Regions from separate parts of the Kosakonia oryzae genome, predicted to be linked through region 1. Evidence: predicted binding sites of a transcription regulator. Region 1 holds the regulator's gene; the other holds the start of a gene.
The links. Region 1 encodes LexA, which represses DNA repair genes until DNA is damaged. Its sites were predicted from a motif close to TNCTGTATGTACATACAGNA; they were not measured.
Positions count from the first base shown of each region.

Region 2: metR (HTH-type transcriptional regulator MetR) is a predicted target of LexA. The motif match lies at 2,990-3,009, and genes of this name have one in related genera.

Region 1 covers NZ_CP014007.2:5,069,528-5,075,263, forward strand. Annotated here, with positions in the region: gene traF (conjugal transfer protein TraF) at 1-259, opposite strand, end outside; gene zur (zinc uptake transcriptional repressor Zur) at 542-1,057, shown strand; gene AWR26_RS24030 (CsbD family protein) at 1,166-1,375, opposite strand; gene dinF (MATE family efflux transporter DinF) at 1,541-2,875, opposite strand; gene lexA (transcriptional repressor LexA) at 2,952-3,566, opposite strand; gene AWR26_RS24045 (diacylglycerol kinase) at 3,675-4,043, opposite strand; gene plsB (glycerol-3-phosphate 1-O-acyltransferase PlsB) at 4,176-5,736, shown strand, end outside.
Region 2 covers NZ_CP014007.2:5,185,046-5,190,781, forward strand. Annotated here, with positions in the region: gene AWR26_RS24550 (hypothetical protein) at 1-485, shown strand, start outside; gene metE (5-methyltetrahydropteroyltriglutamate--homocysteine S-methyltransferase) at 534-2,795, opposite strand; gene metR (HTH-type transcriptional regulator MetR) at 3,041-3,994, shown strand; gene AWR26_RS24565 (carboxylate/amino acid/amine transporter) at 3,882-4,781, opposite strand; gene yigL (sugar/pyridoxal phosphate phosphatase YigL) at 4,886-5,686, opposite strand; gene pldB (lysophospholipase L2) at 5,712-5,736, opposite strand, start outside.

The sequences.
Region 1 (5,736 bases):
TCTCGTCGCGCAGATTATCTTTGTCGCTAATTTGCGCCTGTACGCTCGGCAGGATGACGGTAATATCATCATCGGGTTTTGCTTTTGCTAACAGTGCCGGGTTAATTAATGGCCCGCTGCCATAGTTCGCAGATGCAACGCCCGTTCCCCCCATTGCATCATTACGTGCTTCTGCCCAGGTATTGGCTGCCCCTGCCTGATTTGACACAAAAAAGGAGACAGCGATCGCGACCAGCGAAAGTTTACGTTTTTTTTCCACAGTATGCGTCTCGTAGCCAGATGAGTTTTAAGCCTGTAAGTATTCGCACAAACAGGAATGCACTATTGCTGTGAATAACGTAAGAAAAAGAAGCTAAATTGCCGGAATACCCGTAAGTACCCGGATATTATTGTTTTAAGTGACGCTTATCACTATTTATAGATGAAGGAATCCATTTCGGGAAGCGATCCAGTGAAATGGAGATTACTGGCCACGATCTCGGCGTTTTCGGCAGGACATGGTAAAGTGTATGGCTTGTATTTCCCCACCCGGAGAGCGCCTATGGATAAGACCACTTCGCAAGAGATGTTAGCGCAGGCTGAAAAGCTGTGCGTGCAGCGCAATGTGCGCCTGACTCCTCAGCGTCTTGAAGTGTTGAGATTACTCAGCCTGCAACAAAGCGCCATCAGCGCGTACGATCTGCTCGATCTGCTGCGTGAAAGCGAACCGCAGGCCAAGCCGCCGACGGTGTACCGCGCTCTTGATTTCCTGCTGGAACAAGGGTTCGTACATAAAGTCGAATCAACAAACAGCTACGTGTTATGCCATCTTTTTGACCAGCCGACGCACACGTCCGCAATGTTTATTTGCGATCGCTGCGGTTCGGTAAAGGAAGAGCAGGCGGAAGGCGTGGAAGATATTATGCATGCGCTGGCGGCAAAGATGGGCTTTGCTCTGCGGCATAATGTGATTGAAGCTCACGGCTTATGTGCAGACTGTGTCGAAGTGGAGTCCTGCCGTCATCACGACCATTGCCACCATGACCACACCGTTCAGGTGAAGAAAAAGCCACGTTAATCTTTGTTTGAACGAAACGGTAAATAAAACAGCTGGAGGGGTGGTACATCCTTGTACCTTCGGGCAGAGTAGCCTGTAGAGGGTTAGCACATTGAGGGGATGTGCAGGCTACCAGCGGTAGTCGTTACGCGTTTCCCAATCTGTAACTTCTTTCTCCGCCTGATCTTTGGCATAACCGTAACGTTCCTGGATTTTACCCACCAACTGGTCACGTTTACCTTCGATGATGGTCATATCATCATCGGTCAGTTTGCCCCATTTTTCTTTAACAGTGCCTTTGAACTGTTTCCAGTTACCGCCGACTTCGTCTTTATTCATCGTTGACTCCTTATCGTTCGGTTAAATAGGTAATCGTTCTGCTGAACGTACTGATTATTGTAGTTAAGGATTCCGGCAATCGATTTTTATTCGGAATCTTTAACCACCACGATAGTTAAAAACAGCATAAGCGAGACGAGGAAACCGGCAAAAAGCCTGGCAGTATCAGGAAGGATTCGCGTCGGAAAACCAGCTGCCGTTACGCCAGTGGCGACGCCACAGCCAGGCAAGCGTAAGCCCGCGCAGGGCGAGAAAGACGGTCAGCGCCAGCCATAAACCGTGATTGCCCAGCACCGGGACCGTCAGCAGCGTGACAGCGAACCCGGCAGCGGCAATCGCCATACTGTTACGCATCTCCGCAGCGCGCGTGGCACCGACAAACATGCCATCCAGCAAGTAGCACCACACGCCCACCAGCGGCAGAATTACCTGCCAGAACAGGTAATGCCCGGCGAGCGTCTGCAGAGCAGGAAGTGAAGTCAGCAAGGCAATAATGTTGTCGCCTGCCAGCGCATAAATCGCCGCAAAGAACAGCGCCACCAGCCCGGCCTGGCGGCACGCAGCTCGCCAGACTTCCATCAATTGGCTGCCATCGCGCGCACCGTAGGCTTGCCCGGAATGCGCTTCGACCGCATAGGCAAAACCATCCAGCGCGTACGCGGTAAAGGTGAGAAACATCATTAGCACCGCGTTCGCCGCGACCGTCTCGCCGCCAAGACGCGCGCCCAGTACGGTGATTGAGCCAAAGCAGAGCTGCAAAAGCAGTGAGCGCAGCATGATATCGCGGTTAAGCGCTAATAAGCGCCGCATACCGCCGCGCCAGGCATTTTTAAGCACAGACAGGGGGACGCCGCGCATCACCAACACGCGGTGCACCATCAGCAGGCCGATGGCGAACGTCGCATACTCAGCCACAACGGTGGCGAGCGCGGCTCCCTGCACATTCATGTGCAGACCCATCACCAGCCACAGGTCGAGCACAATGTTGAGAAGATTCCCCACCACCAGCAGGATCACCGGAGCACGGGCATACTGCACGCCCAGCAACCAGCCGAGCAACACCAGATTTCCCAACGACGCTGGCGCACTCAGCCAGCGAATATTGAGAAAGCGCCGCGCTTGTTCCAGTACAGCTTCGCTCCCGCCGGTGATGTGCAGCGCCAGATCGATGAGCGGCGTACGCAGCAGCATAATTAACATACCTGCCAACAACGCCAGTAACAGCGGTTGTACCAGCGCGCGCGCCAGCGCAGGTGCGTTTTTTGCGCCAAACGCCTGTGCCGTAAGACCGGTTGTGCTCATCCGCAAAAACAGCAGCAGCATAAACAAAAAGCTGGTTGCCGTTGCGCCGATCGCCACCCCACCGAGGTAAACAGGGCTATCCAGGTGCCCGACCACGGCGGTATCCACCAGCCCCAGTAACGGAACAGTGATATTGGAGAAGATCATGGGCAGCGCAAGCCGCCACAGTGCTCTGTCAGATGCGTTCAGCAACGGCATGGCAATGTCGAATCAACGGGGAAAATTGTATTACGCAGCGCCACGTTGTTATGTGTCGCTGCGGAAAGAACAGGCGTTAGAGCCAGGTACCATTCCGGATGACGCCAACCGCCAGCCCTTCAATGGTGAAGTTTTGATCGCGCAGATCGACGACGATCGGGGAAAACTCGCTGTTTTCCGGCAGCAGTTCGACGGTGTTACCCTGTTTTTTCAGACGCTTCACGGTAACTTCATCATCAATACGTGCGACGACCACCTGGCCATTACGCACATCCTGCGTTTTATGCACTGCGAGCAGGTCGCCGTCCATAATACCGATGTCTTTCATCGACATACCGCTGACGCGCAGCAGGAAATCCGCATGAGGTTTGAAGAGATCGGGATCGACCTGATAGTGACCCTCGATATGCTGTTGCGCCAGCAGCGGTTCACCCGCAGCAACGCGGCCAATCAGCGGTAAACCGATATCCTCTTCTTCTTCCAGCAGCAGACGCAGACCACGCGATGCGCCGGAGACGATTTCGATAACCCCTTTGCGCGCAAGCGCTTTCAGGTGTTCTTCAGCCGCATTTGGGGAACGGAACCCCAATTGCTGTGCGATTTCCGCACGCGTTGGTGGCATACCGGTTTGGGTGATCCGATCGCGGATGAGATCGAACACCTCTTGCTGCCTGGCCGTTAATGCTTTCATCCCGCCCCCTGGGTGTATATACAGTTATGCTGTGAGTATATACAGTCAAAGGCGATTTTGGAACCAAATTTAAGCAAAAAACCAGGGTGTTATCGATTTCTGGAAGCGTTATCGAAAATGCGCCCAGAGAAGCGAGATCCAGGTAAACAGCGCCAGCAGGATCGACATCAGCACTGCCGCCGAGCCCATATCCTTCGCCCGACCGGAAAGTTCGTGAAATTCAGTACCAATTCGGTCTACGACAGCTTCAATTGCACTATTTAGGATTTCAACAATCATTACTAGCGACACCGAGCTAATCAGCAATACCCGTGTGACCGTGTCAATGTCCAGCCAGCAAGCAATAATGATAGCTAAAACAACGGCTAACAGTTCCTGGCGGAAGGCGGCTTCATTGATCCATGCAGCGCGAACGCCCTTCCATGAGTAACCTGCTGCTTTAATGATTCGGGTAATTCCGGTGGTATTATTGGCCATGAAAAGAACCTTTTTATGTAATAAACGTCAATGTCTACATCAGCGTACTGAGGTACAACAGAAATTACATGCGCTTTCTGATATTCTTGCGGCGCAATGGCACTATTATTAACCAGAGGCTTTTCATCTTTTATGTCCGGTTGGCCACGAATTTACTACAAATTACTGAATTTACCATTAAGTGTACTGGTAAAGAGTAAATCGATACCTGCAGAACCTGCACAGGAACTGGGTCTCGATACTTCACGTCCTATTATGTACGTGCTGCCTTATAACTCTAAGGCAGATTTGATGACGTTGCGTGCTCAGTGTCTGGCGCACGAACTGCCCGATCCGCTGGAACCCCTGGAAATCGACGGCGTACTGCTACCGCGTTTCGTGTTCATTCATGGCGGTCCGCGCGTGTTTACTTATTACACGCCGAAAGAAGAGTCCATCAAACTGTTCCACGACTACCTGGATTTACACCGCAGCCATCCGGATCTGGATGTGCAAATGGTGCCGGTATCGGTAATGTTTGGCCGCTCTCCAGGGCGTGAGAAAGGCGAGATTAATCCGCCGCTGCGCATGCTGAACGGTATCCAGAAATTCTTCGCTATCTCCTGGCTTGGCCGCGATAGCTTTGTGCGCTTCTCGCCGCCCGTCTCCCTGCGCCGCATGGCGACCGAGCACGGCACCGATAAAATTATCGCGCAGAAACTGGCGCGCGTGGCGCGTATGCACTTCGCGCGACAGCGCCTGGCCGCCGTAGGGCCGCGTCTGCCGGCGCGTCAGGATCTGTTCAATAAGCTGCTCTCTTCCAAAGCGATTGCCCGTGCGGTCGAAGACGAAGCACGCAGCAAAAAAATCTCTCACGACAAAGCGCAGCAAAACGCTATCGCGCTAATGGAAGAGATTGCCGCCAACTTCTCGTACGAAATGATCCGTCTGACCGACCGTATCCTCGGCTTTACCTGGAACCGTCTCTATCAGGGGATCAACGTACACAACGCCGAACGCGTGCGCCAGCTTGCGCACGACGGCCACGAGATTGTCTATGTGCCCTGCCACCGCAGCCATATGGACTATCTGCTGCTCTCGTATGTGCTCTATCACCAGGGGTTGGTGCCGCCGCACATCGCCGCAGGCATCAACCTGAACTTCTGGCCCGCCGGGCCGATTTTCCGCCGCTTGGGTGCCTTCTTCATTCGCCGTACCTTTAAAGGCAACAAACTCTACTCCACCGTATTCCGCGAATATCTGGGCGAGCTGTTCAGCCGCGGTTATTCGGTCGAGTATTTCGTCGAGGGCGGTCGTTCACGTACCGGGCGTTTGCTGGATCCGAAAACCGGTACGCTGTCGATGACCATCCAGGCGATGCTGCGCGGCGGTACGCGCCCTATCACGCTGGTGCCGATCTATATCGGTTATGAGCATGTGATGGAGGTGGGTACCTATGCGAAAGAGCTGCGCGGCGCTACCAAAGAGAAAGAGAGCCTGCTGCAGATGGTGCGCGGGCTGAGCAAGCTGCGTAACCTGGGGCAAGGTTATGTGAACTTCGGTGAACCCATTCCGCTGATGAACTACCTGAACCACCACGTTCCGGATTGGCGCGAGTCTATCGATCCCATCGAAGCGATTCGCCCGGCATGGCTGACGCCGACGGTGAATAACATTGCCGCCGATTTGATGGTTCGCATTAACAATGCCGGTG
Region 2 (5,736 bases), 120 kb from region 1:
CTTTACTGGTCCTGATGAGTAACCAGAGTTTTGCGACGCTGACATCCCATGGAAGCGCGACCACCTCTATGACGCTGAATGCGCCAACATCATGGAGCATTACCAAAGGCATGGACGCTGAAGGAACCCTCGGGGCAGGCAATATCTATACGGGCGATTCGATTATGGATCATGCTGCGACCATCATTATTAGAAACGGATCAACCACCGCAGGCACTTACTACATCCGCGGGCAGGGGGATTCTCGCGCGAGTAATGGCGATATCGTATGGGTCAACACCAGCAACAGCGCGGAGAAGCACCTTGTGCCGAATCTGGCGGTCAAACTCAACAGTACCTGGAGCGCGGCGGACGATGCCTATAAATCCAATAGCCCGCTGGCGGCTGGCGCAGAGCAAACATTCAGCTTTTATGGCCAGGATGGTGATGTGTTTGAACCCGGCGTCTACACCCTCTCTCTGGAGCTGTTAACCGAGACGCCGTAATACCTCAAAAAAACGCCGCCAGGGGACGATCCGGCGGCGCATAGCGGTTTACTGCTGACGCAGGTTCTGCGCGGCTTTCACCATATTAGCCAGCGCGGCGCGGGTTTCCGGCCAGCCGCGGGTTTTCAGACCGCAATCCGGGTTCACCCACAGACGCTGTGCCGGAATGCGCTGCGCCGCTTTTTGCAGCAGGGCTTCGATCCACGCCACGCTCGGCACATTCGGCGAGTGAATATCGTACACGCCCGGTCCGATTTCGTTCGGGTATTCGAACTCTTCGAACGACTCCAGCAGTTCCATATCCGAACGCGAGGTTTCAATGGTGATCACATCCGCATCCAGCGCGGCGATGGAATCCATGATGTCGTTGAACTCGCAATAGCACATGTGGGTGTGGATCTGCGTGTCATCCTTCGCCACTGCAGCATTAATACGGAACGCCTCCACGCCCCACGCCAGGTAAGCATCCCAGTCGCTGCGGCGCAGCGGTAAACCTTCGCGCAGTGCCGGTTCGTCAATCTGAATGATACCAATACCGGCAGCTTCCAGATCGGCCACTTCGTCACGCAGCGCCAGCGCGATCTGTTTGGCGATGGTTTCGCGGGTGACATCTTCGCGCGGGAAAGACCAGCAGAGGATGGTGACCGGACCGGTCAGCATGCCTTTGACCGGTTTTTCGGTCAGCGATTGCGCGTACTTCGCCCACTCGACGGTAATCGCTTCCGGGCGGCTCACGTCGCCGATCACCACCGGCGGCTTCACGCAGCGAGAGCCGTAGCTCTGCACCCAACCATTTTGCGTAAAGACGAAACCATCAAGGTGTTCACCGAAGTATTCCACCATGTCGTTACGTTCAGCTTCGCCATGTACCAGCACATCCAGCCCCAAACGCTCTTGTTCGATAATCGCCTGCTTAATGTGTTCAGCAATGCCGGTGCGGTAATTGCCCGCATCTAAACGTCCCTGTTTAAAATCCAGACGCAAGCCGCGGATCTCGGTGGTCTGCGGAAACGAGCCGATAGTCGTGGTCGGCCACGCCGGCAGGTTGAAACGCACGCGCTGCGCTTGCGCACGTTCAGCGTACGGACGCGCCCGCTGGCTGTCCTGCGCGGTGATCGCCGCCAGACGTTTTGCCACCGCCGGGTTGTGCACGCGGGTAGAGTGGCGGCGCGCCTGGATCGGGGCGCTCCATTCATTCAGTTTTTCGGTATTGCCGCTGTTCAGAGCATCACGTAACAACGCCAGTTCTTCGCATTTTTGCAGGGCGAAAGCGAACCAGCTCTTCACTTCAGCATCAAGGCGCGTCTCAACACTCAGATCGATCGGGCTGTGCAGCAGCGAACAGGAAGAGGCAACCCACAGCGGACGTTTGCCGACCACATCTTTAATCTGCGCATATTTCTCGGTCAGGTCGGCGCGCCAGACGTTACGGCCATTCACCAGACCAGCAGAGAGCAGCCAGTCGGCAGGCAGACGTTGATGCAACTGCGCAACGTTGTCTTTACCGTGTACCAGATCGACATGCAGACCCTGTACCGGCAACGCGGTAATGGTGTCCAGGTTCGGCGTGACGCCTTCGAAATAGGTGGTCAGCAGCAGTTTTACTTTGCCGTTCAGGGCCTCATACGCCGGTTTGAAGGCATCCAGCCACGCTTGCGGCAGCTCCAGCACCAGCGCCGGTTCGTCGATCTGCACCCACTCAATACCGCGTTTCGCCAGTTCGGCCAGCACTTGCTGGTAAACCGGCAGAATGTCGTTCAGCAGGCTTAAGCGATCAAATTGTTCGCCTTTCACTTTGCCCAGCCACAGATAGGTGACCGGCCCAAGCAGCACGGGCTTCACCTTGTGGCCCAGCGCCAGCGCTTCGTCCACCTCATCCAGCAGTTGCGTCCAGGTCAGTTTGAACTGCTGGCCTTTGCTGAATTCCGGCACCATGTAGTGGTAGTTGGTGTTAAACCATTTGGTCATCTCTGCCGCTGCCGCTGGTTCGCCGGTCGGTGCGCGACCGCGGCCGATGCGGAACAGAGTGTCGATATCGACAGAGCCGTCGTTGTTCTGATGACGAGCCGGCACATTGCCCAGCAGCAGGCTGGTGGTCAGAACATGGTCGTACCAGGCGAAATCACCGACCGGCAGCAGGTCGATCCCGGCCTGTTTTTGCTGATCCCAGTGACGGGCGCGCAGCTCGCGCCCTACCGCCAGCAGCTCTTCGCGAGAAGAATTTCCCGCCCAGTAACTTTCTTGCGCTTTTTTCAACTCGCGACGCAGGCCGACGCGAGGAAAACCGAGGGTGTGGTTATATATTGTCATGTCTTCTTCCTTTGATTTTTTGATTCTGAATGTAAAACTCTAAATAGTTCGGCTGGCAGGAAGGCGGCAACGTAGCGTGTCCCCAGGAGCTTACTGAAGTAAGTGACTGGGGCGCGCAAGGCAGCCAACGCACCTGCAAGTCGAAATATGACGAGTTTAGACGTCCAGATGTTTACACATCCATATTGTGAAGGTACTGTATAAACCTCAAGCGCAAATTGTTCATGCCGGGGTGAAGGACATTCATGATCGAAATTAAACACCTGAAAACGCTACAGGCGTTACGAAACAGCGGGTCGCTGGCTGCAGCAGCGGCGACGCTGCATCAGACGCAGTCAGCGCTTTCCCACCAGTTCAGCGATCTGGAACAACGCCTCGGCTTTCGTCTGTTTGTGCGTAAAAGTCAGCCGCTGCGTTTTACGCCGCAGGGCGAAATCCTGCTGCAACTGGCCAACCAGGTACTGCCGCAAATCAGCCGCGCGCTGCAGGCTTGTAACGAGCCGCAGCAAGCCACATTGCGCATCGCGATTGAATGCCATAGCTGTATTCAGTGGCTGACGCCTGCGCTTGAGAACTTCCGCCAGAACTGGCCGCAGGTGGAGATGGATTTCAAATCCGGCGTGACCTTTGACCCGCAGCCTGCGCTGCAACAGGGTGAGCTGGATCTGGTGATGACATCCGACATTCTGCCGCGCAGCGGCCTGCACTATTCACCGATGTTTGATTTTGAAGTGCGGCTGGTGCTGGCGCCGGATCACCCGCTGGCGGCAAAAGCGCGCATCACGCCGGACGATCTTGCCAGCGAAACGCTGCTGATCTACCCGGTGCAGCGCAGCCGCCTTGATATCTGGCGTCATTTCCTGCAACCGGCAGGCATTAGCCCGGCGCTGAAAAGCGTTGATAACACGCTATTGTTGATTCAGATGGTTGCCGCCCGGATGGGGATCGCGGCGCTGCCGCACTGGGTGGTGGAGAGTTTTGAACGCCAGGGTCTGGTCGTGACCAAAACCCTGGGCGAAGGATTGTGGAGCCGGCTGTACGCGGCAGTGCGCGACGGCGAGCAGCGTCAGCCGGTTACCGAAGCGTTTATTCGCTCAGCGCGGAACCACGCGTGCGATCACCTGCCGTTTGTGCGGAGCGCGGAGCGACCCAACGGCGATGTACCCACAGCGAAGCCATTATCACCGAACCACCAATAATAAAGCTCGGCCAGTGCGGCTGTTCCTGCCAGATAGCGAGGTTGACCAGCAGCCCGGCGGGAACATGCACATTGTTCATAATGCCGAGCGTCCCGGCGTCAACCTGCGTTGCGCCGTAGTTCCACATAAAATAACCCAGACCGGAAGCGACCACGCCCAGCCATACCAGCACGCCCCACTGCAGGGTGGTCGTCGGCAGCTTCTGCGGGTTGCCCATCACAAACCATGCGGTGACAGCAACGACAAATGCCCCCAGATAGAACCATGCGAAGGCGTTGTGCTGCGGCATCGGCCGCGTTTCCATCAGGCGTTTATAACCGACCATGCCAATGGCGAAGCTAATATTCGCCAGTTGCACCAGAATCAAACCGATCCAGAAGTGATCGCTGACTTTGTCATAACGAATAATCGCCGCACCAATCACCGCCAGCCCGGCGCTCAGAGCGTAGCTCCAGCGTAGCCCGCGCTTACTCAGCAGATCGTAAATCAGCGTAACGTACAGCGGCGTGAAGACGGTAAACAGCAGGAATTCAGAGACTGTCAGGTAGAGATACGCCTGGAAGCTGAACAGGTACATAATGCCAAGCTGCATCGCGCCCACCAGCATATACAGGCCAATGGTCTTTAGGTTGTGCCCGCGCGTACGCAGAAACGGTAAAAACACCAGCGCCGCCAGCCCCACGCGCATCAGCACGGAGAAATAGCTGTCGACATGGCCAGCAAGGTATTCGCCAATCAGGCTAAAGGAAAAGGCCCACAGGATCGTGGTGATGATCAGTAACGCCACAATGAAGCTCTCTCAAAATAGTGAGGCTTCATTGTAGCGGACTCAGTTGCGCAAAGTTTGAGTATTTGGTTGACATCTGATTATTTAATAATCAGATGTCAATCTTATTGCAGGAACAATTTACGCAGGTAATGTGGCACGGCGTTATCCGCATTGGTGCCAATCACTTCCAGCTCCGGATGCAGATCTTTCAGGCGCTGATGGGCATTACCCATAATGCAGCCTTTCCCGGCCATCGACAGCATTTCAGCATCGTTCATACCATCGCCAAAGGCGATGCAATCCTTCAGACCATAGCCCAGCGCTCCGGCAACGGCTTCCAGCGCATGCCCCTTCGATACGCCGCCCGCCATCACTTCCAGGCAGGTTAGCGTCGAGAAGCTGACATTGACACGGTCGCCCCAGCGCGCATTGATCGCCTGCTCCAGCGGCAGCAATTTTTCATGACTGTCGCAGGTGAAGAAGACTTTGCTGATGCCTTCCGGCTCCAGTAAACCCGGCTCATACAGCGAATACTGGAACACCGCTTCTTTGAAAAAACGCATCTCGTCAGGGCGATGGCGGTTCATAAACCATTCGTCGTTACGGTAGACATTGGTAATGATATCTTTCTCGTTGTGCATCACACCGAACAGATCGCTGGCAATATCGCGATCCAGATTGTGGCTAAAGACCAGATTTCCGTCGGTGTCGTGCACGCGCGCGCCGTTGGAGGTGATCATATAGGCCTTGATGCCGAGATTATCGCGGATTTGCCCGACATCGACATGGTGGCGGCCGGTAGCAAAGACAAAATTGACGCCGTGGCCGGTCAGCAGTTTTAACGTTTCTTTCGCGAACGGAGACAGTGTGTGGTCAGGTGAGAGCAACGTGCCATCTAAATCAGACGCAACAACCTGGTACATAGGAAAATTTTACCTCAATAAATAATTAGTTATGCCGGTCGAAAAATTCG